DNA from 3 places in the Subdoligranulum sp. DSM 23681 genome. Region 3 is predicted to be linked to each of the others. Evidence: predicted binding sites of a transcription regulator. Region 3 holds the regulator's gene; each other region holds the start of a gene.
The links. The regulator Rex, encoded in region 3, represses fermentation and respiration genes when NADH is low (regulators of the CRP and FNR family bind a similar motif). The targets are predictions, from matches to a motif close to ATTGTTAANNNNTTAACAAT.

Region 1 (9,699 bases), 640 kb from region 3:
AGAAGGCATTGGCAAAGGTGGGCGCCAGCAGCAGGGCCAGGCCGCAGTACCAGGCATGGGTGGGCAGGTTGTTGTAGGTGTACTCAAAGTTCCACAGGTCGTAGGCCACGATGTAGAAGATGGTCATATCCGGCCAGAGCATGTCCTGCTGTTTCTTGGAGGAATAGATGCCCCACCAGCCGGTCATGCACAGGATATTCAGGATACCGGCGATGCCGTTGACCCAGTTCCACCAGCCGCCGTAGACCCAGACTTCCTCGCTGGACAGCCACCAGCGGCTGCCGGTTTCGGCCAGGGCCATGGCGCCGCGGATGCCGGACTCGAAGTCGCTGGCCACCGCGATGAGGATGTTGATGCCCACAATGACAAAGGGGAAGGCCTTGAACCAGTGGGTCTTGCCGATGCCCCACTTATACTTGAGCATCATGAAGCCGATGCAGCCGATGGTAGCGGCATAGAGCTTGGCATAATGGAACCAGCTGTTCATGTACAGGTAGGTGGGATTGTTCAGCGCCCACTCTGCCCCCATGGAGGCACCCACGGCCACCGCAATGAAGTAGACCGTCAGGCCTGCAGGCAGAATCAAGAAGCAGAAGATGCCGCCCTGCTTGGTGCAGCGGGCCAGCTCATTGACGAGAATGAGCCCCACAAAGACCAGCAACCATCCGAACAATTGCCAGCCGGCGTTTTCGCCGTAAATCTGAAACAACATACAAAATTCCTCCGTTCAAAAACGTTCTATGTTACGGCATATCCGGGGAGGAAGATTCTTTCGGCTCCGCTTCTTCCCCCTCGGGCACCGTAATATCCCGGATCATGGTTTCGTTGCCCTGGATCAGGTGGGTATGTCCGCTGCCGCATCCGGGGCAGGTCCTGCCGTGGGCCACGGTGGGGTACACAAGGCCGCATTCCTCGCAAAGGGTCTTGGCGGGGATGGTCTCCACCTGCAGTCGGGCGCCGCGCAGCATATCGGATCTGGCCGCCGCCCAGTTCCAGCAGTCCTGAAGGTAGTCTTCCAGCACGCCGGAGACCTCCCCCAGTTCCAGCGTCACCGCGTTGACCCGCTTGACGCCGTTCTGGCGGCCCACTTCTTCCACGCTGCGGATGATATGAAAGACAATTCCCAGTTCGTGCATCTCAGTCTTCCTTCTTGCCGAACCGGATTCTGAATTCCCGCTTGAGCATATAAGGCAGGATGGCCTTGAATTTATCCTCGCTGCGTACCATGGTGCTGCACTCGGGGCGTTCACGAGAAAGGTGGATGGCGTCGAATTCGCACTTGGTGGTGCAGACGCCGCAGCCGATGCACTTGTTGGGGTCCACCACCGAAGCGCCGCAGCCCAGGCAGCGGGAGGTCTCCTTCTTGACCTGTTCCTCGGTGAAGGTCTGGTGGCCGTCCCGGAAGGAGCGGTGATAGTCGATATCCTGGGCCATGCCGGCCACCTGACGGGCGGTGGTATCGTAGCTTTCCAGGGCCAGGTCGGTCTTGTCCAGCTCGATGAACTGGCGGCGGTTGCGGCCGATGGTCATGCTGGTGTTGGGCTGGACAAAGCGATGGATGGAGACAGCCCCTTCCTTGCCAGCGGCGATGGCGTCGATGGCAAACTTGGGACCGGTGTACACGTCGCCGCCCACAAACACGTCGGGCTGGGCGGTCTGGTAGGTCAGGGGATCAGCCACAGCACGGCCGCCCCGGCCCAGTTCCACCTTGCTGCCTTCCAGCAGATTGCCCCACTGGATGCTCTGGCCGATGCTCAGGAACACATGCTCACATTCCACCGTGACGGTGTCGTTGTCATCATAAGTGGGGTTGAAGCGGCCTTCGGCATCCAGCACCGACAGGCAGCGTTTGAACACCACGGCCGTGGCCTTGCCGTTCTCGGTCAAAATCTCCTTGGGGCCCCAGCCGCAGTGGACCTTGGCACCCTCTTCCTCCGCCTCGGCGACCTCGCCGGGTGTGGCAGGCATCTGGTCCCGGGCTTCCAGGCAGAACATATCCGCCGAGGAAGCACCGCAGCGCAGACCGGAACGCACCACGTCGATGGCTACGTTGCCGCCGCCGACCACCACAATGCGGCCGCTGAGATTGATCTTTTCCCCTTCGTTCACGCGGTGGAGGAACTCCACAGCGGTGACCACGTTGGGGGCGTCCTCACCGGGGACACCGGCCTTGCGGCCGCCCTGGCAGCCGATGGCCAGATAGAAGGCCTTGTACCCCTGGGCACGCAGCTCGTCCAGGGTCACATCCTTGCCCACTTCCACGCCGCAGCGGATCTCCACGCCCATCTGACGGATGATGTCGATCTCGGCTTCCACCACGTCCTTTTCCAGTTTGTAGGAGGGGATGCCGTAGGTCAGCATGCCGCCGGGCTTCTGATTCTTTTCAAACACGGTGGGATGGTAGCCCTTTTCAGCCAGATAATAGGCGCAGGACAGCCCCGCCGGACCGGCGCCGATGATGGCGACCTTCTCACTGAAGCCGCCCCGGTTGGAAGGCGGGTTGATGGGCGGGATGTAGCGGGTGGCCGCTTCCAGGTCCTTCTGAGCAATGAACTTCTTCACCTCATCAATGGCCACCGCCTGGTCCACGGCGCCGCGGGTGCAGGCATCCTCACAGCGGCGGTTGCACACCCGGCCGCACACCGCCGGGAAGGGATTTTCCCGCTTGATGAGAGCCAGCGCTTCGGTATAGCGGCCCTGGGCAGCCATCTTCAGATACCCCTGCACCGCAATGTGGGCAGGGCAGGCCGTCTTGCAGGGAGCGGTGCCGGTGTCGTAGCAGTTGATGCGGTTGTTGTCCCGGTAGTCGATATCCCACTTTTCCGGGCCCCACTTGACATTGTCGGGCAGTTCCTGGCGGGGATACTCCACCGGCCCGTGGCTGGTGCACAGCTTCTGGCCCAGCTTGACCGCACCGGCGGGGCAGTACTCCACGCAGCGGCCGCAGGCCACGCAGTTCTCCGGGGTAACATGGGCCACATAGGCGGAACGACTCATATTGGGGGTGTTGAACAGCTGGCTGGTGCGCAGGGCGTTGCAGATGTTCACGTTGCAGTTGCAGATGGCAAAGATCTTGTTTTCGCCGTCGATGTTGGTGATCTGGTGCACAAAACCGTTGTCCTCGGCCCGCTTCAGGATGCGCATGACCTCGTCGTAGTCCACATAGTGGCCCTTTTTGGTCTCCACCAGGTAGTCGGCCATGTCACCCACACCGATGCACCAGTCCTCCGGGTCATCGCCGCATCCCTCCCCCATCCGGGCCCGGGACATACGGCAGGAACAGGGACTGGCCGCATATTTGCCGTCGTACTTTTTCAGCCAGTGGGAGATGTGCTCGATGTCCACCGACTGGTTTTCGGTCTCGATGGCCTTTTCCACCGGGATGACATGCATGCCGATGCCGGCGCCTCCCGGCGGCACCATGGCGGTGATGTGTTCCAGCGGCAGGAAGGTCATCCGTTCAAAGAAGGCGGTGACTTCGGGGTTGTTTTCGATCTGGCTCTTCTGCATATTGAAGAACTCGGCGCTGCCGGGTACGAACATGGGCAGCACGTACTGCTTTTCATGGCGCTCGTTCTCCCAGTTGTATTCCAGCAGGCCCACATAGCTCATCTGGTACAGAAGGGGTTCCAGCTCCTCGGCGGATTTGCCGGTGACCTTGACCAGTTCGGGCAGGGTCATGGGTTTGCGGACCTTCATCTTCAGGGCCACATCCGCCATCTCATCGGTGATGAGCCCCGCCAGACCCCAGTACTCCGGGTCTTCGGCGGTGAGGGGACGCAGTTTGGCCGGGATACGGTCGGTGATCTTCTGGCCCAGTTTGAGGATCTTTTCCCGGGGCTTTTCGTCCTTGGGAATCTTGAAGGGCAGCTTGCTCTCGTCCAGAGGAAAATGGGTCTGGCTCATGGTCGGTTCCTTTCTGTGTAGTGTCCTTACTGCTTGTCCGGATTTTTCCAGGCCGCAACCTGGGTGCGCAGCCAGTCGGCCCACTGGTCAATCCCCTCCCCGGTGCGGGCACAGATGGGAATGACCTTGGCTTCAGGGTTGCGCATGCGGATGTATTCCTTGCATTTTTCCATATCGAAATCAAAGTAGGGCATCACATCGATCTTGTTCACCAGCACCACATCGCAGACGGTGAACATCAGCGGATACTTCAGGGGCTTGTCATGGCCTTCCGGCACCGAGAGGATCATGGCGTTCTTGACCGCGCCGGTATCGAACTCCGCCGGACAGACCAGGTTGCCCACGTTTTCCAGAATGGCCAGGTCCACGTCCTCCAGGCCCAGGCCTTCCAGTCCCTGGCGGGTCATATCGGCATCCAGGTGGCACATGCCGCCGGTGTGCAGCTGGATGGACTTGGCACCGGTCTCGGCAATGGCTTTGGCGTCCACGTCCGAGTCAATGTCCGCTTCCATGACGCCGATGCGCATCTCATCCTTCAGCGCCTCGATGGTACGCCGCAGGGTGGTGGTTTTGCCCGACCCCGGCGAGGACATGAGGTTGAGCAGGAACACGCCTTTTTCCTTCAGCTGGCGGCGGACCTCATCGGCTTCGCGGTCGTTGGAGGCAAACACGCTCTGCTTGATCTCCAGAATCTTTACCTTTTCCACGGGAATCGTCCTTTCTCCTCTGTTTGTGGTTCTGCCACACGCCGGCACATTGGCCGGAGGCACACTTTCTTTTGTGAATAGTTTAACGCTCATTGAGAAAATGGTCAATAAAGTCCGGCCATTTCCGTGAATATAGAAAAAGCAAGGCTTTTTATTTGGTGAAATGTATGATAAAATTCATGTATGGTATGTGGTATAGCCACAGCCCAGAGAGGAGGTCCGCCATGGAATTTGAAAAGCTGAATGCGCCCAGTCTGAAGGATCTGTTCATCCAGCAATTGCAGCGGATGATTCTGTCCGGAGAACTGGCTGTGGGGACGCAGCTGCCCCCCGAGCGGGAGCTGGCCCAGCGAATGCAGGTAAGCCGTGCGGTGGTGAACGGAGGCATGGCCGAACTGGCCAAACAGGGCTTTGTGGAGGTGCGGCCGCGGCAGGGCGCCGTGGTGGCGGACTACCGCCGCCGGGGAAACCTGAGCACCCTGATCGCCATCATGGAGTATCAGGGCGGCGTGCTGGGAAAGGAGGAGGTCCAGTCCATCCTGGAAGTGCGCATGGCGCTGGAACATCTGGCGGTGGCCAACGCCATTGACCGGGCTTCCGACGAGGCCCTGGACAGACTGGGCAAGCTGCTGGCCGCCATTGCGGAATGCACCACCCCGGCACAGGCTGCCGAAGCTGCCTGGACATACCAGCATGAACTGGCCCTGGTAAGCGGCAACAGCATCCTGCCCCTGATCTACTATTCCTTCAAGCCTCCGGTCATTACCCTTTGGACCCGGTTCTGCCGGCTATACGGTATCGGGGCATTGTGCCGCAACACCGAAAAACTGTACGATCTCATCCGTGCCCGGGACAAGGAAGGCGCAGCCCGGTGGATCGACGAATATCTGGGGCAGGCCATTTCGGGCAATCAACAAATTTATACCGAGTAAATCCATCATATGGAAAAGAGGTAGAATCCCATGAATCTCCAATGTCTGGACCGGCACTGTGCGGTCATTGACAAGCAGGATGTGGTGCATTTTTTTGATGAGCTGGCTGCCGGCTGGGACCGGGACCTGGTCGTGGACCGGGACAAGATCAACCTGATTCTGGACGCAGCCGGCATTGAGCCCGGTGTGCGGGTACTGGATGTAGCCTGCGGCACCGGGGTTCTGTTCCCCTTTTACTGCCAGCGGCAGGCGGCCCATGTGCTGGCCGTGGACATTTCCCCCGAAATGACCAAAATCGCGGCGAAAAAGGCACAGCCGCCCATCCGGGTGATGTGCAGCGATATCCAGGCTTTGCAGGGCAACGGTGATTATGACTGCTGCGTTGTCTACAACGCCTTTCCCCATTTTGCCGATCCGGCCGGATTGCTCCGGGACCTGTCCGGCTGGCTGCGCCCGGGAGGACGCCTGGCCGTGGCGCACAGCATGAGCATCGCCCAGCTCAACCGGCATCACGCCGGACGTGCGGCCCGCGTGTCCATGGGGATGCTGCCTGCCGCAGAGCTGGCCGAGCTTTTCAGCCCCTGGTTTGATGTGGATACAGCCATTTCCGACCAGGAGAAATACATCCTTTCGGGAACCAGAAAGATGTCGTGACCCCATCCGTTTATACAGAAAACCGTCCGGGACATGCCGCGCACGTCCCGGACGGTTCCGTTTTATTCGTGAATTTCGATGGGCAGGCCATCCGGATCAAAGAAAAAGGTCATCTTTTTGCCGGTGTAGTCGTCCAGACGGACGGGCTCACAGGCGATTCCCAGGTTTTCCAGTTCCTGCACGGTTGCCTCCATGCTGTCCACATGAAAGGCCAGATGGCGCAGACCGCAGGCTTCGGGCCGGTTCACCCGCCTGGGCGGGTCCTTTTCCGCGAAGATTTCCAGCTCTGTCTGCTCGTTCACCCGCAGATCCAGCTTCCAGTCTTCCCGGTCCGGCCGATAGTTTTCCCGCAGGATCGGAAAGCCCAGTTTTTCCACATAGAAAGTCTTGGCCGCCTGGATATCGGAAACAATGATGGCAATATGATGGATGGCATTCAATTTCATGCCGGACACCTCTGTCTTTCCTGTTGTTCATCTCTGTGGTCGGGGCTGTCGCTTCCCGTTTGTGCTTATTGTACCATACCGGCCTGGTGCCATACAACCGATCCCGCCGTTTTACTCGTCGGCAGCCGCATCAAAACTGCCGGTGGTGTCCAGCGTGATGGCAGACTGCCGCCGCACTGAGGTTCCCGCTGCCGGGTACAGGCTGGTGACCCGCTCTCCATCCCCGATGACGGACGCTTCCAGACCGTATTCCGCCAGCTTCTGCCGTGCGGCTGCCACCCTCCAGCCGGAAACGTCCGGCACCTGGGTGAAGTATTTTTCCAGCTCGGCTTCGGTATAGCTGGGTTCGATGCCCAGATACGGCAGGGCCTGTTCCAGGACCTCGGCGCAGACCGGCCCGGACAGCGCACCGCCGCTGGTGGTCCAGCTGTGGGGTTCATCCAGGCAGACCAGCACCGCGATTTTAGGGTCATCAATGGGTGCCACCGCCACAAAGCTGGCAATACGGGCAGAGGCATCCTCGCTGTCCAACTTCTGGCTGGTGCCGGTCTTGCCGCCCACCCGATAGCCGGCCACCGCACCGTTTTTTCCCGTTCCGTCTGTGACAACGCCTTCCATCAGGGTGCGCATGGCGGCGGAAGTCTGCTCCGAAATGACCCGACGCTTCACCGTCGGTTCCACCGTCCTGACCGTCTGTCCGTCCGCGTCGGTGACCGACTGCACGATATACGGCTGCATCAGGTTGCCCCCGTTGACGATGGCTGCCACGGCGGTGATCATCTGCAGATAACTGACCTTGCTGCTCTGCCCGAAAGAACAGCTGGCCAGCTCCACCGGCCCCATCCGGTCGGCAGTATAGTATTCGCTGCGCTTGATCTCCCCGGGCAGATCGATGCCGGTGGCTTCCCGCAGACCGAAAGCCGCAAAATAATCACAGAACGCCTCTTTTCCCAACCGGGCCCCCACCTGGATGAAGCAGGGGTTGCAGGAAGCCGCCAGCCCCTGAGCCAGGGTCTCCAGCCCGTGGATATGCCCGTTGGCGCAGCGGAACGTGGTGCCCGAAACCTTGATCTTGCCCGCACAGACAAACTGGGACTCCGGGGTGACCGCTCCGGTATCCAGGGCCGCCGCGCAGGTGATGAGCTTGAACACGCTGCCCGGTTCATACAGATCGCTGATGGCTTTGTTGCGCCACTGGGCCTGCTGGGCAACCTGCAGCGCCTGACTGCGCGCCTCGCCGGACAGGGCATTGACCGCCGCACGGGTCTCTTCATCCACAATGGTGCGCGGGTCATTGGGATCATAATCCGGCTTGGTGGTCATGGCCAGAATGGCGCCGGTCTGCACGTCCATGACGATCCCCACCCCCCGGGCTGCCACCCGGTGCTCGGTCACCGCCGCCGCGAGCGCCCCTTCCAGCATATGCTGGATGTTGGCATCAATGGTCAGGGTCAGGCTGTTGCCGGGTACCGCCGGCTGAAGAGTGCTGTACTCTTCCGGCATATCATACCCCCAGGCATTCTTGACTGTGAGGACCCGTCCGTTTTCTCCGGTCAGGTCCTCGTTGTATTCCAGTTCCAGCCCCCACAGACCGGCGTTGTCCACATCCGTGAATCCCAAAAGGCAGCCCATGAAATTCCCCTGGGGATAGACCCGCCGGGTATCCTGCCGGATCTGGATGCCCTGGGCGTCGTTTTCCTCACACCAGAGCCGGACCGCGTCGGCGGTGGCCCGGTCTACCCTGCGGCGCAGGAGGCAGTCATTGGAGCTGCGCTGGCTGAGTTTTTCCAGGGTCTCGGCTTCGTCAATGTCCAGAATGGCACTGAGCGCTTTTGCCGCAGGTTCCACCAGCTCATCGGCCAGTTCCCGGGGTGCAGCCCGGATGGTCCAGCAGGTCTCACTGGCCGCCAGCAAAGTGCCATCGGCCGAATAGATCTCGCCCCGGGCCGCCGGGACCACCGTATCCCGCAGCTGTTGGTCAGCGGCGCGGGCCGCGTACCCGTCCGGGTCCACCAGCTGCAGCCAGAACAGGCGCCCCAGCAGCCCGCCGAAGCAAAGCACCGCCAGACAGCCCGCAAACACCCGGATGCGGCGGCGGATATGCCGGTCAAGACCGGGTGTGATGGGCCGCCAGACAGAACCGGCCCTATCCGTCTTCTTTTGATTCATGGCGCCGCCCTCCCCTGTGTTGTTCTTTTCACAGAGGTATGCGGCCATCCGGAGCGGTATGCCCTTGCCCTTTGGGGGCATAGCGTGTATGATGAGAAAAAGGCAAAAAGAACGGGAGGATTTCGGATATGCAGCCATCCATCAAGGCCGTTTTGTATCACAGCACACCAGTGGGGCTTTTACGGCTGTGCGCCGATGAATCCGGGGTATGCGGGGTATATTTTGTGCGGCAGGCCACCGAGGCAGCCTGTCCGGAGAATACCTTGCTGCAGCGCACCGCCCGGGAACTGGATGAATACTTTGCCGGGAAGCGGAAGGCGTTTGACCTGCCCCTTTCCCTGCACGGCACACCGTTTCAGCTGCGGGTGTGGGCGGCGCTGCAGCAGATTCCCTACGGAGAGACCCGCAGTTATGCCCAGGTAGCCGCCATGGCCGGCAATGCCAAGGCCTGTCGGGCGGTGGGTATGGCCAACCACCACAACCCCGTCAGCATCCTGGTCCCCTGCCACCGGGTCATCAACGCCGACGGCGGACTGGGGGGATACGGCGGCGGGCTGGACGTCAAGAAATTCCTGCTGACATTGGAAAAAGGCTGCCTGTGAAGGCAGCCTTTTTTGTTGGTATTTATGCGCGGAACACGTATGTATCCAGACGGCGGAAGGCTTCCTGTACACGGTCCAGGGGCAGCGCCAGATTCATGCGGATGGCGCAGGGACCGTGGAAGGGACGGCCATCCTGCCATGCCACCCCCACGTCCCATCCGGCACGGAGCAGGTCATCCAGGGTACAGCCGTGGGCCGCACACCAGCCGCTGCAATCCAGGAACAGCATGTAGGTGCCTTCAGGGTGGGCCACCCGGACCCCCGGATACCGCGCCGCGATATG
Region 2 (9,699 bases), 610 kb from region 3:
TTCTGGAAGGCGGAGATGGAGCGGCCGAACTGCTTGCGTTCCTTGACGTAAGCAACGGTCTCGTCAATGGCGCCCTCGGCGATGCCCAGAGCCTGGGCAGCGATGCCGATACGGCCGCCGTCCAGGGTGGCCATGGCCAGCTGGAAGCCCTTGCCCTTGACGCCCAGCAGACGATCCTTGGGGATGATGCAGTCTTCCATGATCAGTTCGCAGGTGGAAGAACCGCGGATGCCCATCTTGTCTTCGGGCTTGCCGACCTTGAAGCCGGGGTCGGTGCGCTCGACGATGAAGGCGGAAATTTCCTTCTGCTTGCGGCCGCGCTTGTCGGTGACAAAGCCGGTGACGGCGATGATGATGAAGACGTTGGCGTAGCCGGCGTTGGTGATGAAGATCTTGGAGCCGTTGAGCTTCCAGTGATCGCCTTCATCCACAGCGAAGGTCTGCTGGCCCTGGGCGTCGGTGCCGGCGCCGGGTTCGGTCAGGCCGAAAGCGCCGATCCATTCGCCGCTGCACAGCTTGGGCAGGTACTTGGCCTTCTGCTCGGGGGTGCCGTTCTCGTAGATGGGAGCAGCGCACAGAGAAGTGTGAGCGGAGATGATGACACCGGTGGTGCCGCAGACCTTGCTCATTTCCTCAACAGCCATGACGTAGGACAGCACGTCGCCGCCGGCGCCGCCGTATTCTTTGGGGAAATAAATGCCCATCATGCCGAGCTTGGCCATCTTCTGGACAGTCTCGATGGGGAAATACTCTTCAGCATCGACCTTCTTGGCCAGGGGTTTGACCTCGTTTTCGGCAAACTCCTTGTACATTTTCTGTACCATCTGCTGCTGTTTGGACAGGGTGAAATCCATAGCGATAATCCTCCTTATGCAAACGAAATTCCCCCGCCGCCGTCTGGGGGGCGGGAGAAACTCGTCTTACTGTTTACAGGGCGTCGACCGGGGTCTTGGTGCGGTCAGCGTTGTAGACATAGAAGCCCTTGCCGGTCTTGCAGCCCAGGTTGCCGCCGCGGACCATCTTGCGGATCAGCGGGCAGGCACGGTACTTGCTGTCGCCGGTCTCCTTGTACAGGACGTCCATGATGGCCAGGCAGATATCCAGACCGACGAAGTCGCCCAGTTCCAGGGGGCCCATGGGATGGTTGGCGCCCAGCTTCATGGCGGTGTCGATGCCGGCGATGTCGGAAACACCTTCCATCTTGATAAAGGCAGCCTCATTGATCATGGGGATCAGGATGCGGTTGACCACGAAGCCAGCAGCCTCGTTGACCTGAACGGGGGTCTTGCCGATCTCCACGCTGATCTTCTTGATGGTCTCCACGGTCTCGGCGGGGGTGTTCACACCGGCGATGACCTCGATGAGCTTCATGCGGTCAGCGGGGTTGAAGAAGTGCATACCCACCAGAGGACGGGACAGGCCCTTGCCGATCTCGGTGATGGACAGGGAGGATGTGTTGGAAGCGAAGACGCATTCCGGCTTGCAGATCTTGTCCAGCTCGCCGAAGGTGGTCTGCTTGACCTTCATATCTTCGAAAGCGGCTTCCACGATCAGGTCGCAGTCCGCGCACAGGTCTTCCTTCAGGCCAGCGGTGATGGCAGCCAGACGGCGGTCCACTTCAGCCTGGTCCAGCTTGCCCTTGGCAACCAGCTTGGCATAGCCCTTGGCGATCTTGTCCTTGCCGCCCTCGGCCCATTCCTGCTTGATGTCGCACAGCGCGACGGTGTAGCCTTCGCACTGAGCGAAAGCCTTTGCGATGCCCTGGCCCATGGTGCCAGCGCCGATAACGCCTACCTTCATAGTAGTAACCCTCCTGAATAATGTTTTATAAGTAAATCAGTTGTTGGTGAAAACCGGTTTGGGTTTCGGCTTTTCCTTGCTCAGGAAGCAGCCCATGCCCTCCACCTGGTCGTGGGTCTCGAAGCAGTCGCCGAAGAGCTTCTCTTCCACTTCCACGGCCTTGTCGATGGGCAGGGAGATGCCGTCATTGATGGCCTTCTTGCAGTTGCGCACCGCGATGGGAGCGTTCTTGGCGATCTTGGTGGCCAGCTTCATGACGTTCTCCATCAGTTCGGACTGCGGGTACACCGCATTGACCAGACCAATGCGCAGGGCTTCGTCCGCCTTGATGTTCAGAGCGGAGTAGACCATCTGCTTGGCCATGCCCATGCCCACCAGGCGGGCCAGACGCTGGGTGCCGCCGAAGCCGGGGGTGATGCCCAGGCCCACTTCGGGCTGGCCGAAGACGGCGTTGTCGGAGCAGATGCGGATGTCGCAGCTCATGGCCAGCTCATTGCCGCCGCCCAGAGCGAAACCGTTGACCGCCGCGATGACGGGCAGCGGGAAGTGCTCGATCATCAGGAAGATGTCGTTGCCCAGCTTGCCGAAGGCCTCGCCTTCCGCCTTGGTCATGGTGGACATGGAACCGATGTCCGCGCCCGCCACGAAGCTCTTGTCGCCGGCGCCGGTCAGCACGACGCAGCGCACGGTGTTCTGATCGATGCCCTCAAAGGCGGCCTTCAGGTCGGCCAGGACTTCGGGGTTCAGGGCGTTCAGGGCTTTGGGACGGTCGATGGTGACCACGGCCACAGCGCCCTGGACTTCCGTATTCACAAAAGACATAGTGGATGTTCCTCCGTTCGCGAATTACATCTCGACGATGGTGGCGCAGCCCATGCCGCCGCCGATGCACAGGGTAGCCAGACCCTTGTGAGCGCCGCGATGCTTCATGGCGTACAGCAGGGTGACCAGGATACGGGCACCGGAAGCGCCGACGGGATGGCCCAGAGCGATGGCGCCGCCGTTGACGTTGACCTTGTCCATGTCGAATTCCAGGTCATGAGCAACGGCCAGACTCTGCGCAGCGAAAGCCTCGTTGGCTTCGATGAGGTCCATATCGGAAACGGTCAGGCCGGTCTTGGCCATGACCTTGCGGGTGGCGGCGATGGGGCCGACGCCCATGATGGAGGGATCAACGCCGCCCAGAGCGCCGCCGACCCAGGTAGCCATGGGGGTGATGCCCAGTTCCTTGGCCTTGTCTTCGCTCATGATGACCAGAGCGGCAGCGCCGTCGTTGATGGCGGAGGAGTTGCCGGCGGTGACGATGCCGTCCTTCTTGAAGGCGGGCTTCAGCTTGCCCAGCACTTCCATCGGGCTCAGGCGGGGGCCTTCATCGGTGTCGAAGACGATCTCGGACTTCTTGGTCTTGATGGTGACGGGGACGATCTCATCCTTGAAGGCGCCGGACTTGATGGCGGCGTCGGCCTTGACCTGGCTGTTGTAAGCGAACTCATCCAGCTGCTCACGGGTCAGGCCCCACTGCTCGGCCACGTTCTCGGCGGTGATGCCCATGTGGTAGTTGTTGAACGCATCCCACAGAGCGTCGTTGACCATGGTGTCAACCAGTTCGCTCTTGCCCATGGGATAGCCCATGCGGTAGCCGTAACGGCCCTTCATCATGGCGAAGGGAGCCATATCCATGTTCTCGGTGCCGCCCGCGACGACGATGTCCGCGTCGCCGGCCTCGATCATCTGGGCCGCCATGTTGACGCAGTTCAGACCGGAGCCGCAGACCACGTTGACGGTGACGGCCGGGGTGGTGACGGGCAGGCCGGCTTTCAGAGAGGCCTGACGGGCGACGTTCTGGCCCAGACCGGCCTGGATGACGCAGCCCATGTACACATGATCGACCTGCTCAGCGGTGATGCCGGCGCGGGCGATGGCTTCCTTGATGACGATGGAGCCCAGCTCAGCGGCGGGAACGTTGGACAGGGTGCCGCCGAACTTGCCGATGGCAGTACGGCAGGCGGATGCGATAACGATCTTTTTCATAAGTAAGCAGCCTCCTGAAATTAGATTGAAATTCGATGGATAGCCTGTTTCGGGGTTCTATTCCAACCGCCCCGGAGGGCGGAAACGGACGTTGGAAAAATGGAACTACACGTCGCCGCAGCGCTGTTTGGCCTGCAGGGCGGCTTCCACATTGGGGGTGACGAACTGGGACACATCCTGCCGGTAGTGGGCAGCCTCCTTCACGATGGTGCTGGACAGGTAGCTCCACTTGATGGAGGTGGCCAGAAACACCGTTTCGATCCCGGGCTGCAGGGCGTGGTTGGTGTGGGCCAGCTGCATCTCGTTTTCAAAGTCGGTGACGGCGCGCAGGCCCCGCACCATGACGGTGGCTCCCTGGGCCTTGGCAAAGTTGACGGTCAGGCCGTCAAAGCTGGCGATCTCCACATTGGGGATGTCCTTGCAGCATTCCCGGAGCATTTCCACCCGCTGTTCCACCGTGAAAAGCGGCGTCTTGGCGCTGTTGTTCAGCACCGCCACGATGAGCTTGTCAAACATGCGGGACGCGCGCTTGATGATGTCCAGATGACCGCGGGTGACCGGGTCGAAGCTGCCGGGATACATGGCTGTTGTCATTGATTCGGGCCTTCTTCTCCTGTTGGTTTGCCGCCGCCACTGTTAAAATTCTAACAGCTTGGGGCGCAAATATAGCACCCGTCCCGTTACGGTCTGTCATACGGTGCATGATCGGCGTTTTCAAGGGGCGCCGGGCCGGGTCGCGGTGGCTGGGTGCATACAGTCAGGCGGGCTTTTCTGGTCTCCGCGCTGATACCTTTATTTTTGCATGTTGTTAAGGTTTTGTCAATACCCGAACTTGTTCAAATTCAACTTCTTTTTCCGGTTCTTTTTGTCTTTTTGCCCAAATTCGCCTTTTTCCATACCTATAAAATAGCAAGGCGGTACAATCCCCCTTTGTAAAATGTTTCACTTTTCCCTTTGCAGTGACTTTCTTCACAATCCGGCGACAAATTCCTGCAGGGGGCTTGACCGTCCGGCCGGCAGGTGTTATTCTTTTAACAGATACTGCCTGTGCCGCGGTATTCCCGCCGCGGCCACTCAGCTTTGTGATGACAAAACGAGGTGTTTTTTTATGGTCAAGAGTTTTGACGAACTGATCTCCAAGGTCAAGGAATGCGGCAAGAAGACCATTGCGGTGGCCGCCGCCGAGGACGACGCCGTTCTGGAAGCCGTTGCCGAAGCCCACAAGCAGGGCATCGCCGACGCCATCCTGGTGGGTGACGAGGCCAAGATCCGCGCCATCGCCGCCGAGATGAACATCGACCTGTCCGACTACCGCATCATCAACGAGCCGGACAAGACCGCCGCCTCCCTGAAGGCCGTGAAGCTGGCCCACGACGGTGAAGCCGACATGTACATGAAGGGCCTGCTGGACACCAAGACCTTCCTGAAGAGCATCCTGGACAAGGAAGTGGGCCTGCGCACCGGCAAGACCCTGAGCCATGTGGCCGTGTTCCAGATCGAGGGCGTGGAGCAGCTGCTGTTCCTGTCCGACGTGGCTTTCATCACCTACCCCACCCTGGAGGACAAGGTCCATATCATCGAGAACACGGTGGAAGTGGCCCATGCCTGCGGCGTGGAATGCCCCAAGGTGGCGCCCCTGGCCGCCGTTGAGGTTGTCAACCCCAAGATGCCCTGCACCGTGGACGCCGACGAGCTGCGCAAGATGTGTGAAGAAGGCAAGATCACCGGCTGCGTGGTGGATGGCCCCCTGTCCATGGACATTGCCATTGACCCCGAAGCCGCTGCCCACAAGGGCGCCCAGGACCGCCCCGCCGCCGGCAAGGCCGACGTGCTGCTGTTCCCCGACATCCAGGCCGGCAACCTGGTCTACAAGACCCTGGTGCACACCGCCAAGTGCGAGAACGGCTGCATCCTGACCGGCACCAAGGTGCCCGCCATCCTGACCAGCCGCTCCGACTCCTTCCAGACCAAGGTCAACTCCATCGCCCTGGCCGCTGTGGTGGCAGCTGCCCTGAATAAGTGAGCGCTGATTCCGCGAGAACGGTAAGAGAAGAATAACATTTGAAGAAGGAAGCGAGCTACCATGTCTATCAAGAGCCTTATCATCAACCCCGGTTCCACCTCCACCAAGATCGGCGTTTTTGAGGACGAGACCCTGCTGTTCGACAAGACCCTGCGTCATCCCACCGAGGAGATCGCCAAGTATGCCTCCATCATCGACCAGAAGGATTTCCGCAAGCAGATCATCCTGGACGCCCTGAAGGAAGATAACTGCGACATCCATTCCTTTGATGTCATCGTGGGCCGCGGCGGCCTGCTCAAGCCCATTCCGGGCGGCACCTACCCCGTCAGCGACGCCCTGCTGGCCGACCTGATCGCCGGTGTGCAGGGGCAGCATGCCTCCAACCTGGGCGGCATCCTGGCCCGGGAGATCGGCGACGCCATCGGCAAGCCCTCCTACATTGTAGACCCCGTGGTGGTGGATGAACTGTCCGACCAGGCCCGTCTGTCCGGCATGCCCGAACTGCCCCGCCGCAGCATCTTCCACGCCCTGAACCAGAAGGCCGTGGCCCGCCGGTATGCCAAGGAGCACGGCACCACCTATGATGCCCTGAACCTCATCGTCATCCACATGGGCGGCGGCGTGTCCGTGGGCGCCCACTGCAAGGGCAAGGTCATCGACGTGAACAACATCCTGGACGGCGAGGGCTGCTTCAGCCCCGAGCGCGCCGGCACCGTGCCCGCCGGTGATCTGGTGAAGATGTGCTTCTCCGGCAAGTACACCCAGAAGGAGATCTACAAGAAGATCTGCGGCAACGGCGGCTTCAACGGCTATCTGCACACCAACGATGCCCGTGTGGTGGACAAGATGGCCCACGAGGGCGACAAGTTCGCCAAGCTGGTGCAGGATGCCTTCTACTATCAGATCGCCAAGGACGCCGGCGCCATGGCCACCGTGCTGGAAGGCAAGGTGGATGCCATCATCCTGACCGGCGGCATCGCCTACAGCGACTACACCCGGGAGATCCTGCAGCAGAAGATCGGCTGGATCGCCCCCATCACCGTCTATCCCGGTGAGGACGAACTGCTGGCTCTGGCCCAGGGTGCCCTGCGCGTCATGACTGGCGAAGAACAGCCCCAGACCTATTGATTCAAATGGACGGAACCCCGGCCCCGCGCTTGACGGGCGCCGCCTCAGCGGTTATAATGAGTAATACCGCCGAGGTGTTGCGCAGCTGGTAGCGCGCCTGGTTTGGGACCAGGAGGCCGCAGGTTCGAGTCCTGTCACCTCGACCAAAAGCAGGCAGAAACGAAAGTTTCTGCCTGCTTTTTTTGTTTGTGTGCCGGCGGGATCAGTCCGTCTGCCTTGCTCATTTTCTTTCTTTCTTTTGACAGATGTTCAAAATTGTATATGGTTTTTGCAGGGTTCCCGTATTAAGATAGAATGACAGCCTTGGAAAAGGCTGCTTTTTTACCTTGCAACGGGAGGATTTTTCTGCCATGGAAGAAAAGAAGCCGAAAACCGGCGGGATGGAAAAGATTGCCACCTTTATTGTGGACAAGCGCAATCTTTTCTTCCTGCTGTACGCTCTGGCGCTGATTTTCAGTGTTGTGGCGTCGGGCTGGGTGAAGGTGGAGAACGACATCACCACCTACCTGCCCGCCGACACCGAGACCCGCCAGGGTCTGACCGTAATGAACGACAATTTCACCACCTTCGGCACGGCCCGGGTGATGGTCTCCAACGTGACCTACGACACGGCCCGGGACCTGGCCGGGACCCTGGAAGGGGTGGACGGGGTGTACAGTGTGGAGTTCGACGACACCGCCGACCACTATAAGCAGGCTTCGGCCCTGTATACCGTGACCTTTGACGGGACAGCCACCGATGAGATCAGCCTGCAGGCCCTGGACGGCATCGACCAGGCGCTGGCCGGGTATGACGTCTATGTGGATACCGAGGTTGGGCAGGACATGTCCGCCGACCTGGCCAACGAGATGGGGGTCATTCTGGTCATTGCCGCGGTGATCATCGTGATGGTGCTCACCCTGACCTCCCGCTCCTACGCTGAAGTGCCGGTGCTGATCCTGACCTTCGGGGCCGCCGCTTTGCTGAACATGGGCACCAACTTCTTGTGCGGCACCATCTCTTTCATCTCCAACTCGGTGACGGTGATCCTGCAGCTGGCCCTGGCCATCGACTACGCCATCATCCTGTGCCACCGCTTTTCCGATGAGCACGAGACCAAGGACACCCGGGAGGCCTGCATCGCCGCCCTGTCCAAGGCCATTCCGGAGATCAGTTCCTCCTCACTGACCACCATCTCCGGTCTGGCGGCCCTGGCCTTCATGCACTTCGGCATCGGGCGGGACATGGCCACCGTGCTCATCAAGGCCATCCTGTTCAGCCTGCTGTCGGTGTTCACCCTCATGCCCGGGCTGCTCATGGTCTTCAGCCGCAAGATCGACGCCACCCGCCACCGCAAGCTCATTCCCCAGATCACCTTCCTGGGCAAGTTTGACGTGGCCACCCGGTTCATCATCCCGCCCATCTTTGTGGTGGTGGTGGTCATTGCCGCCGTGCTGGCCAACCAGTGCCCCTACTGCTACAGCTTCACCGACCTGGTGACACCCAAACAGAGCGTGAGCCAGATCGCCCACCAGAAGATCAAGAACACCTTCGGCAACAACAACATGGTGGCGGTGATCGTGCCCAAGGGCAACTACGAGGCCGAGCGGCAGATCCTGGACCAGCTGGAAGCCTGCCCGGAGGTGGATTCCGCCCAGGGGCTGGCCAACACCGAGGCCCTGGACGGCTACATGCTGGCCGACGCCGTGACCCCGCGGCAGCTTTCGGAGATCGCGGGCATCGACTACGAGGCAGCGGAAGCCCTGTACGCGGTGTACGCCGTGGACCAGAACCAGTACGGCAGCGTGCTCAGCGGCATCGGGGATTACAAGGTGCCCCTGTTCGACATGTTCATGTTCCTGCAGCGGGAGATGAAGGACGGCAACATCACCCTGGAGGGGGAGATGCAGGACACCCTGGACGAGCTGTTCGACCAGCTGAACTGGGCCCAGGTCCAGCTGCAGAGCGACAGATACAGCCGGATGGTGGTCTACCTGAACCTGCCGGAAGAAAGTGACGAGACCATGGACTTCCTGACCACCATGCACAACATCATCGGGCAGTATTACAGCGGAGACTACTATGTGGTAGGCAACTCCACCAACGTGAAGGACCTGTCCAGCTCCTTCGTGCAGGACAACGTGCTCATCAGCGTGCTGTCGGCCCTGTTCGTGGTGCTGATCCTGCTGTTCACCTTCCAGTCGGTGGGTCTGTCCATCCTGCTGATCCTGGTCATCCAGGGCAGTATCTGGATCAACTTTTCGGTGCCCACCCTGCAGAATGAACCCCTGTATTTCCTGGGCTACCTCATCGTCAACGCCATCCAGATGGGCGCCAACATCGACTACGCCATCGTCATTTCCAGCCATTACACCGACCTGAAGAAGGAAATGCCCATCCAGAAGGCCATGATCACGGCGCTGAACCAGGCCTTCCCCACCATCTTCACCTCCGGCACCATCCTGGCGGTGGCTGGCGCCCTGATCGGCGTCATGACCACCAACCCGGTCATTGCGGCCATCGGCACCTGCCTGGGCCGGGGCACGGTGGTCTCCATCCTGCTGGTGCTGGCGGTGCTGCCCCAGATCCTGCTCATCGGCGATGTGATCGTGGAGCGCACCAGCTTTGCCATGAAAGCCCCCATCGATCTGACCCGCATCAACCGCACCGCCAGCGGCAGCATGCGCGTAAGCGGCCGGGTGCGCGGGTATGTGAACGGTGTCATCGACGCCGAGATC
Region 3 (9,699 bases):
TCCTGTCCGCGGACCAGCACCAGCGCGATAACCAGCAGCCCCAGCCCCGCCAGCAGCACGCTGCGGCCAAGGTTCTGGGTTTCGGCCCGACGCTGGGCCCGACGCGACGGCTGCTTGTGCGCCGCAGCGGAAGAGCGGCCCTTGTTGCTTTTGCTGCGGGATCCGCTTTTGCTTTTGGACGAGCCGGACGAGCGCGAGGACGAGGACGAACGATAGGTCGATTTGCCTGACCTTGAACTTGCCATCTTACCATACTCCTCTATGTATTTTCAGCCTTCACCCGGCCGGAACCGACCGGCGGCACCACGCAGGAGCGTGGAATGCCGTTGACTATGTAATGGGGCAAACTGCCCCTTATAGCATATAGGTTATTCTAGCACGAAACAGGGCGGTTGTAAAACCCCCGCAAGAGATTTTACGTTTCGGGATTTCTGTATCTGCCTTTTGGTGTGCGGCCGGATTCGATCTCTTTATAGAGGTAGCGCAGGGCATCATCCAGCCCGCCCAGAGAGTCGATCAGCCCCTCCTCCACCGCCTGCTGTCCGTTGAGCACTGTGCCCATATCCATAACCAGTTCTCCGGTATTGTGCATGAGCTGGGTAAAGCGTTTGGCCGAAATGGCCGAGTGCCCCGCCACAAATCCCACAATACGTTCCTGCATCTGTTCGAAGTAGCGCAGGGTCTGCGGGACCCCCAGCACCATGCCAGAATGCCGGACCGGATGCACCGTCATGGTGGCGGTGGGCACAATAAAGCTGTGCCGCGCCGACACTGCCAGCGGAATCCCGATGGAATGGCCGCCTCCCAGAACCAGCGTGGCACTGGGTTTGCTGACCCCGGCAATAAGTTCCGCCAGCGCCAGCCCTGCCTCCACGTCCCCTCCCACCGTGTTCAGGATGACCAGAAGACCCTCTATGGATGGGTCTTCCTGAATATCCACCAGCAGCGGGATCACATGCTCGTACTTGGTGGTTTTCTGGTTATCAGGTGCCAGTGTGTGGCCCTCAATGGTACCAATGACCGTCAGGCAATGGATGGCGTGGCGGCCCCGGGTGGTTTCGATCAGGCCGGATTCAGCAATGAGATCATTTTTCAGCCGTGCCTGCTCCGCCGGCTCCGACGACTGCGCAGATTGTTTTTTCATGAAGCAGTTCCCCTTTCTTTGGTCAGATGCCTGTTTTCAGTATAGCCAGACCGGAGGGCAAATATTTTTTATTGCGATACACAGCGGTTTGTTTTGTAAGTGTTAGATAAAAATTTGACAATCTTAGGGAAACACATTATACTTTTTCCATAGAATAGACAGGGCACAGTGTGGTGCCACAACAATGAGGGGGCGTATGACATTGGCCACACAAAACAAAGCCTCCCTGCCGGTGATCAAACGGTTGCCAAAATATTACCGTTATCTGAACAATCTGGCAGCGGAGGGCCGGGACAAGATCTCTTCCAGTGAGCTGGCCCGCATGATGGGCACGACCGCCAGCCAGGTACGGCAGGACTTCAACTGTTTCGGCGGGTTCGGACAGCAGGGCATCGGGTATAAGGTGGATGTACTTCTGGCAGAGATCAGCAAGCTGTTGTTTGGGGACGGCGAACTCCTGCCCACCATTCTGATCGGTGCCGGTCGTCTGGGCACTGCGGTTTCCAGTTTTATTTCCCGTGATACCAACGGGTATCGCCTTCTGGCGGTGTTCGACATCAACCCCGATCTGATCGGCAAGGAGATGGCCGGCGTTCCCATTCACGCACTGGATGAGCTGGAATCTTTCTGTGCCAAGAACAAGCCGGTGGTGGCGGTCCTGTGTGTGCCGCGTCAGAGTGCCACCGAACTTTCGGGAGAACTGGTCCGCTTGGGAATCCAGGGATTCTGGAACTTCAGCCATTATGACATGTCGGTGGAATATCCCGATGTCACAGTGGAAAATGTACATCTGGGCGACAGCCTGATGAGCCTGGGCTACCGGTTGCGCAACCGGGACGAATCTTGAATCATAATCACGCGGTAGAACGGGCGCGGCCAATTGACCGCGCCCCTTGTTTGGTCCCCGGATCGGACTGCACCGCCAACGGAGAAATGTAAGATGGCAAAATTGTATTTTCGTTACGGCGCCATGAACAGCGGCAAAACCACCGCCTTGCTGCAGGTGGCTTTCAATTACAAAGAGCGCGGTATGCGGGTTCTGATTCTGAAAGCCAGCATCGACACAAAGGGCGGCGACCACATTGTTTCCCGTCTGGGTGTCAGCTGTAAAGTGGACAAGCTTGTCACCCCAGAAATGAACATTCTGGATGAGGTGCGTGCGGATGCCGAAGCTCACGGAAAACCGGCCTGTGTACTGTGCGATGAGAGCCAATTTTTCACGCCGGAGCAGGCGGAGCAGTTGTTCCTGGTGACAGTGGACCTGGGAATCCCGGTCATCTGCTACGGGCTGCGCGCTGATTTCATGCTGCGTGGTTTTCCCGGCTCCACGCGCCTGCTGGAACTGGCCCACTCCATCGAAGAGATGAAAACCATCTGTGCCTGCGGCCGCAAAGCCATGTGCAACGGACGCAAAGTAAACGGACAGTTCGTGTTTGAAGGGGCACAGGTGGCCATTGATACCGTAGACAACGTGGAATATGAAAGCCTTTGTCCCCAATGCTGGTACCGGGAGTACCGTGCTTTTCTGAAGCGCACCCACAAATAAAAAGAGCATTTTTGCGGAGCATTACAGTCGTTTTCTGGCCCCCGACGTGCAAAATATGTGCGCCGGGGGTCATCTTTGTTTCTGTGCGCATTTTTTGCACGCCGTTTTGCCCATACGAATCATTTTTGCGCTTTGATATATGTTTCTATTTTTTCCATTTTGTTTTCGCACTATGTCGATGATAGATGCATTTTGTTGAATTGTTTTGTTTATTTTATCTTTTTGCATCTTTGTTCTTCATTTTTGTTCCTTTTTGTGAATTGCCATTTTGCATAATCAGCGGTAACAAAGATAGTATATTTTGACATATGCACCAATTACTCTCCGAAAACTAGGGCAAATAATGCGCGCTTTTTATGAGGACGAACACAATCCGATATTTTTTTGTTGTAAAAGTTTTGCTATCATAATGACGTTGGGCAGGCCGCGGGGTTCCCGCACCTGTTATGTGATTTATAGCTATAGGAGGAAAAAACAATGAAAAAGGCGATTGCACTTGCACTGGCCGGCGTGATGAGCGTTGGTCTGCTTGCGGGCTGCGGCAGCACCGGCAGCTCTTCGTCGGCCAGCACCGGCACCGACGCCGCCACTGGCGAAACTTCCACCACCTCTTCCGGCGACGGCAGCCTGTCGATCAGCTGGTGGGGCGGCGACAGCCGTCACACTGCGTATCAGAATGCTCTGGCTGCGTTCACCGAGGAAACCGGCATCCAGGTTGACACCCACTACGGTGCCTGGTCCGGCTGGGAAGATCAGACTTCCGCCGCTCTGTATTCCGGCAACGCCGAAGATGTCATGCAGGTCAACTGGAACTGGCTGAGCCAGTACAGCGGCGATGGCAGCAAATTCGTCGACCTGAATGAGTATTCCGACATCATTGATCTGTCCCAGTTCCCGCAGAGCACCCTGGATGCCTGCACGGTAGCCGGCAAGCTGCAGGCCCTGCCTGTGTCCATGACCGGCCGTATCTTCTACTGGAACATGAACACCTTCAAGGAAGCCGGCATTGAGGAAGTTCCTTCTACGCTGGATGACCTGTACGCTGCAGGCGAAGCCTTCAAGACCAAGCTGGGCGACGACTATTATCCCCTGGCCATGGGCGAATACGACCGCATGCTCCTGATGACCTTCTACCTGGAAAGCACCTATGGCAAGCCCTGGGTGGAAGACAACACCCTGCAGTACACCGTGGAAGAGATTGCCACCGGCATTGATTTCATCCAGAGCCTGGAAGACAACCACGTCATTCCCAGCCTGCAGACCATGAACGCGGCCGGCATCGACGGCAACAACTCCATCGACAAGAGCGAGCAGTGGATCAACGGCATGTACGCCGGCATCTTTGAATGGGATTCTTCCGCCACCAAGTACAAGGGCTCCCTGGCCGATCCTTCCGGCTTCACCGTCGGCAACGAGATCAAGTTTGGCGACAAGGCCAACGGCGGTTTCTCCAAGGTTTCCATGGGTCTGGCCATCACCGAGACCTGCCAGGATAAGGAAGCTGCCGCGCAGCTGATCAACTTCCTGCTGAACGGCGACGGCGCCGGCATCATGGGCTCCGAGTGCGGCATTCCCAACTCCGCTTCCGGTCTGGCCGCTGCGGAAGCCGCTGGTGCGGTGGATGAACTGGTTCTGGAAGCCAACACCAAGGTCATGCAGTTCGTCGACTTCCAGCTCGCCCCCACCTATGAGAGCAACGATCTGAAGGCCAACCCCGGCGGTGTTTACACCGACGTGTTCGGCGGTTACAGCTACGGCGAGTACACCGACTCCACCGAAGCTGCTACCGATCTGTATGACGGCGTGACCGAAGCTCTGGAAGATGCCGCCAAGGGCTGATCTTCCTTTCTGAATCTGTAAGCCAGCCTGCGCCGGCCCCCACGATTTGATACCAACCGAACGGGGGCCGGCGCTCTTACTGATATTCACTTCTGAACAAATCATGAACACGGCGGCCTACATGCCGCCAAGGACATCGGGCCCCGCCCCGCAAACATCTTTCGCAAAGGAGGCACTTGAATGAGCACCGCATCTGCACCCGTCAGACGTTCGCCGTTCAAAAAATGGTGTGACCAAAACACCGGCTTGTTCTTCCTGATTCCCTGGATTCTGGGTTTCCTTATTTTTAAGTTCTATCCGTTCGCCAGCTCCCTGTATTACAGCTTCACGGACATGAACTTCTTCAAGGGCATCCGTGAATACGGAATCATGAACTACATCGATATTTTCACCGAGAAGGAGACCCGCACCGCTCTGCTGATTACCTTCAAGTACGCGTTCATCACCGTGCCGCTGAAGCTGGTTTTCGCGCTGTTCATCGCATACATCCTGAACTTCAAGATCAAGTTCGTGAACCTGTTCCGCACCGTGTACTACATTCCGTCCATTCTGGGCGGTTCCGTGGCCATTGCTGTGCTGTGGCGTGCCCTGTTCCGTGACACCGGCGTCATCAACACCATGCTGGGCTTCTTTGGAATTCAGGGTCCCGACTGGCTGGCTGACCGTACCTGGGCGCTGTTCATCATCTGCCTGCTGCGTGTGTGGCAGTTCGGTTCCGCCATGGTGCTGTTCCTGGCTGCCTTGAAGGGCGTCTCGGTGGATTTGTATGAGGCTGCCACCATCGACGGTGCCTCCAAGACCCGCCAGTTCTTCTCCATCACCGTCCCCATGATCACCCCCGTTATCTTCTATAACCTGGTCACTCAGATTGCCCAGGCGTTCCAGGAGTTCAACGGCCCGTACATCATCACCGGCGGCGGTCCCCGCAATTCCACGACCCTTGTCGCCCTGCTGGTGTACAACTACGCCTTCAAGGAGAACGAGATGGGCATGGCCTGTGCTCTGGCCTGGGTCATGTTCGTGATCGTTATGGTGCTGACCGTCATCGCCTTCAGCAGCCAGAAGCACTGGGTCTACTACGCTGACTAAGGACGAAGGAGGAATCGAAAATGACACCCATGAAACTTGAAACCCGGCATAAGATTGCCAGATTCTTCCAGTATTTTGTCCTGATCGTGGTCGGCTTTGTGATGATCTATCCCCTGCTGTGGATGATCGGCGCCACCTTCAAGAGCAATGCGGAGATTTTTACCGGCATCGGCTTTATCCCCACCAATCCCACCCTGGACGGTTATGTGGCTGCCGTGACCCAGAACTACGGCGGCGACATCAACATCTGGCGTGCTTTCCTGAACACCTACAGCTATGTGATTCCCAAGGTCATCTTTACGGTGATCTCTTCGGTCATCGCCGCTTACGGTTTCAGCCGCTTCAAATTCAAGGGCCGGGACATCCTGTTCAGCATCATGATCTCCACCCTGTTCCTGCCTCAGGTCGTCCTGAACGTGCCGCAGTACCTGATGTACAACACCTTCGGATGGATCAACAGCCCGCTGTATCTGCCCCTGTGGGTTCCCACTCTGTTTGCCACCGAGACCTACTTCGTGTATCAGCTGGTGCAGTTCATGCGCAGCATTCCTCACGATCTGGACGAAGCCGCTTCCATTGACGGCTGCGGTCCCGTGAAGATCCTGTACAAAATTATCTGCCCCATGCTCTCCCCCTCCCTGGTGGCCTGCGGCCTGTTCCAGTTCATGTGGAGCTGCAACGACTTTATGGGTCCTCTGCTTTATGTAACCACCCCCACCAAGTATCCCATGTCCATCTTCGTCAAGCTGTCCATGGACGGCGACGCCGGTTTCAACTGGAACCGGATCCTGGCTTTGTCCCTCATTTCCATCATCCCGCAGCTGGTCGTCTTCTTCTGCGCACAGGATGCCTTCATTGACGGCATCGCGGCCGGCAGCGTCAAGGGTTAAACACTTTTTGAAAACCCGGTAGTTATCCGATCAGGATGCAAGCTGCCCCGTACCGCTTGAAACAAAGGGGTACGGGGCAGTTGATTTTGAAAACAACGCGCCTTATTGGCTCTTACAATAAAAAAGCGCCGCGCTGTATGGCGCGGCGGTTTGTGGGTTCTTATCTTCTTTCAGTTGCCCTTGTTCACCCGCTTGAAATATTGGCGGTACTGCTGGGGCGAAAGTCCGGTGGCATCCTTGAACACCCGACGGAAATGGGCACTGGTCATGAATCCGGCCTTTTCCGCCACAGTGGAAATGCTGTCATTGGTCTTTTCAATCAGACTCTGGGCTGCCTTGATGCGAACACCGTTGATGTATTCGATGAGACTCAGGTTGATGGTCTTCTTGAACAAGCGGCTGAGATAATACGGGCTGATATAGAACTGGCTGGCGATGCCGGTCAGGGTCAGCTTTTCGGCGTAATGTTCGGCAATGTAGCTCTGGATCTGGTCCACGATACGGTTGGTCACACGACCATTGTCCCCGCCCAGCTCTTTCTGTGTTTCGCACATTTTTTGCAGTTGGAGGAGTAAGGTGGCCAGGAGCATTTTCCGTGCGGCATGGCTTTCCGGCTCTTCCCCCTGAATGGCGATAAGCTGCTGCAGGACCGAGTACACATAGTTCTGCTGCTTCACCGTAATATTGCTGAGCAGGTGGTTTTCCTCCTGCCCCAGAAAGGTGAAAAAGTCCAGTTCCGGAAAGGCATCCACCACTTCCTGCAGATACTCCGCACTGAAGTTGCAGACGATGCGGCTGGAAGGGCCATCCCCCACCGACCCGGTTTTGTGGATCTGATTTTCGCCGATCATGATCACACTGCCGGCGTTCACAATGTAAGCAGCATCTTCGATGAAATAGCGGCGGGTGCCCTCTACTTCATAGTAAATCTCATACTTGTGATGGGTGTGGAAAGTGGACATTTCATAGTTGGTCTCATACCCCACATACTCAATGAAAAAGTCCACATGGGGAGAATAGGTATATTCACGCACCAAAATCACTTCTCTCCTTGTGCCCGCTGACGAACTGCGGTTCTTTTTTGTCGTTTTCTAAACCATAGCACAAATTTTGCTAATTTGCAAATCATTTTTCAATCGGGAGGTCCCCCATGCAAATCAAGCTTCTTCGCGCCATGACACGCAGCGCCGTGTTTGAACTGTGCAACGAAAGTTGCTACTACTCCCCCACGCCGTTTACCGTCCTTTTGAACGGTTCGTCCGTTCTGCAGGAATGCAAAACGAATGTTTTTTCCGTGTATGGGCTGGAGCCCGGGCACGACTACACTGTTTGTGTGCAGGACGGCACGGGGCAGGGAGAACTCTCCTTTCAGACCCAGGCGGAGAGTTTCTTTGTGGATGCTTCCCGCTACGGTCTGGCCGGAGACGGCGTGACCGACGACACCGCCAAATTGCAGGCAGCCATTGCCACCTGCCCTCCGGGGGGCACCGTCTATGTGCCGGCCGGCACCTATCGCACCCAAAGCCTGTTCCTGCGCAGCCAGATCACGCTGTACCTGGAAAAGGGCTGCACCCTGCTGGGCGGCACCGACCGGAGCCAATACCCGATCCTTCCGGGGGTCCTTCCCTGCTGTGACGAGGTGAGCGAGTGCTATCTCGGCACCTGGGAGGGCAATCCCCTGGATTGCTTTGCAGGACTCATCAATGTGATCCATGCGGAGGATGTGGTCATCACCGGCGAGGGGACCATTGATGCCAACGCCCAGTCCGGAGACTGGTACAAAAACGTCCGCGTCCGCCGGGGAGCCTGGCGGCCGCGGCTGTTCTTCACCAGCCACGCAAAGAATGTGGTCCTGCATGGCGTAAAGGTACGCAACAGCTATTCCTGGACCATTCACCCCACCTATTCCCAGGACCTGGATATTCTGGACATCGACATTCTGAATCGGGCGGACAGCCCCAACACCGACGGCATCGATCCGGAAGCCTGCAAAAACGTCAACATCATCGGCAACAATGTGCATGTCGGAGACGACTGCATCGCCCTGAAAAGCGGAAAGGTCTTTATGGGCATGCGGCTGGGCATCCCCTGCGAGAATATCGTCATCCGCAACTGTCTGCTGGATCGCGGACATGGCGGACTGGTTATCGGCAGTGAGATGAGCGGCGGTGTTCGCAACGTCCATGTCGTACAATGCCTGATGAACCGCACCGACCGCGGGTTCCGTCTCAAGACCCGCCGGGGCCGGGGCAAGAATGCCGTCATCGACGGGCTGGTATTCAAAAACATCGAGATGCGCGGTGTGCTGACCCCCTTTGTCATCAACATGTTCTACTTCTGCGATCCCGACGGCAAGACCGACTATGTGCAGAGTCATGACCCCCTGCCTGTGGATGATATGACACCACGCCTGGGCCATTTTCTGCTGGAAAACGTGGTGGCCACCGATGCGGAATACGCCGGCTGCTGGTTCAGCGGTCTGCCCGAACAGCCCATTGAGAGCGTGGAGATGCGCAACGTGAGCATCCGCTTTGCTCCCAATGCAGGCCGCGGTCAGGCAGCCATGATGTGCAACGCGGAACCTTGCAGCAAGCTGGCTATCTGGGCAGAAAATGTACGGCATATACATCTGCATAACGTGCAGATCTCCGGCTATGAGGGAGAGCGTCTGCAATTCCTGCACGTAGGAGAATTCACCGAAGACTGAACACAAGGAGGAAGCAACCATGACCCATGCGGAAATCCTGGACACCCTTGGAAAATATGTTGACTACCTGATTGAGGGCAGCACCGCAGCCGCTCCCCTGTGGAACATTGAGATGGTGCGCAGCGGCAAGCCCAACAAATGGAATTACATTGATGGATGCATGATCACCGCCTGCCTGAGTCTGTACAAAACCACCGGGGATGAGAAATTCCTGACCTTTTCCCGGCATTTTCTGGATTACTTTGTCAAGAGCGGCGGCGTGATCGAGACGTATCGTGTAGACGAATACAATCTGGACAACATCAACCAGGGCAAGAATCTGTTCACCCTGTATGATCTGACCGGCAAGCAGCGGTACCGGGACGCCATCGAAACCATCCGCAGCCAGCTGGAGACCCACCCCCGCACCAGGGAGGGAAATTTCTGGCATAAAAAGATCTATCCCTGGCAGGTGTGGCTGGACGGTCTGTACATGGCTCAGCCG

Region 1: the regulator Rex is predicted to act here: its motif matches at 4,684-4,703, upstream of hypB (hydrogenase nickel incorporation protein HypB).
Region 2: the regulator Rex is predicted to act here: its motif matches at 4,636-4,655, upstream of coaD (pantetheine-phosphate adenylyltransferase).

What each region holds. Positions count from the first base shown of each region.
Region 1 covers NZ_CM168050.1:376,564-386,262, forward strand. The annotation lists gene AC127K_RS01850 (DUF5692 family protein) at 1-712, opposite strand, end outside; gene AC127K_RS01855 (hydrogenase maturation nickel metallochaperone HypA) at 744-1,136, opposite strand; gene AC127K_RS01860 (FAD-dependent oxidoreductase) at 1,138-3,906, opposite strand; gene hypB (hydrogenase nickel incorporation protein HypB) at 3,933-4,613, opposite strand; gene AC127K_RS01870 (FadR/GntR family transcriptional regulator) at 4,838-5,545, shown strand; gene AC127K_RS01875 (class I SAM-dependent methyltransferase) at 5,576-6,199, shown strand; gene gloA2 (SMU1112c/YaeR family gloxylase I-like metalloprotein) at 6,262-6,645, opposite strand; gene AC127K_RS01885 (penicillin-binding transpeptidase domain-containing protein) at 6,757-8,814, opposite strand; gene AC127K_RS01890 (methylated-DNA--[protein]-cysteine S-methyltransferase) at 8,943-9,416, shown strand; gene AC127K_RS01895 (MalY/PatB family protein) at 9,439-9,699, opposite strand, start outside.
Region 2 covers NZ_CM168050.1:2,267,533-2,277,231, reverse strand. The annotation lists gene AC127K_RS10465 (acyl-CoA dehydrogenase family protein) at 1-854, opposite strand, end outside; gene AC127K_RS10460 (3-hydroxyacyl-CoA dehydrogenase family protein) at 928-1,800, opposite strand; gene AC127K_RS10455 (enoyl-CoA hydratase-related protein) at 1,837-2,622, opposite strand; gene AC127K_RS10450 (acetyl-CoA C-acetyltransferase) at 2,647-3,831, opposite strand; gene coaD (pantetheine-phosphate adenylyltransferase) at 3,937-4,425, opposite strand; gene ptb (phosphate butyryltransferase) at 4,940-5,854, shown strand; gene buk (butyrate kinase) at 5,915-6,982, shown strand; tRNA gene AC127K_RS10430 (tRNA-Pro) at 7,053-7,128, shown strand; gene AC127K_RS10425 (efflux RND transporter permease subunit) at 7,333-9,699, shown strand, end outside.
Region 3 covers NZ_CM168050.1:2,879,898-2,889,596, reverse strand. The annotation lists gene AC127K_RS13340 (DNA translocase FtsK) at 1-245, opposite strand, end outside; gene AC127K_RS13335 (ClpP family protease) at 416-1,144, opposite strand; gene AC127K_RS13330 (redox-sensing transcriptional repressor Rex) at 1,341-1,991, shown strand; gene AC127K_RS13325 (thymidine kinase) at 2,085-2,690, shown strand; gene AC127K_RS13320 (ABC transporter substrate-binding protein) at 3,168-4,529, shown strand; gene AC127K_RS13315 (carbohydrate ABC transporter permease) at 4,710-5,618, shown strand; gene AC127K_RS13310 (carbohydrate ABC transporter permease) at 5,639-6,508, shown strand; gene AC127K_RS13305 (AraC family transcriptional regulator) at 6,679-7,542, opposite strand; gene AC127K_RS13300 (glycoside hydrolase family 28 protein) at 7,659-9,215, shown strand; gene AC127K_RS13295 (glycoside hydrolase family 88/105 protein) at 9,235-9,699, shown strand, end outside.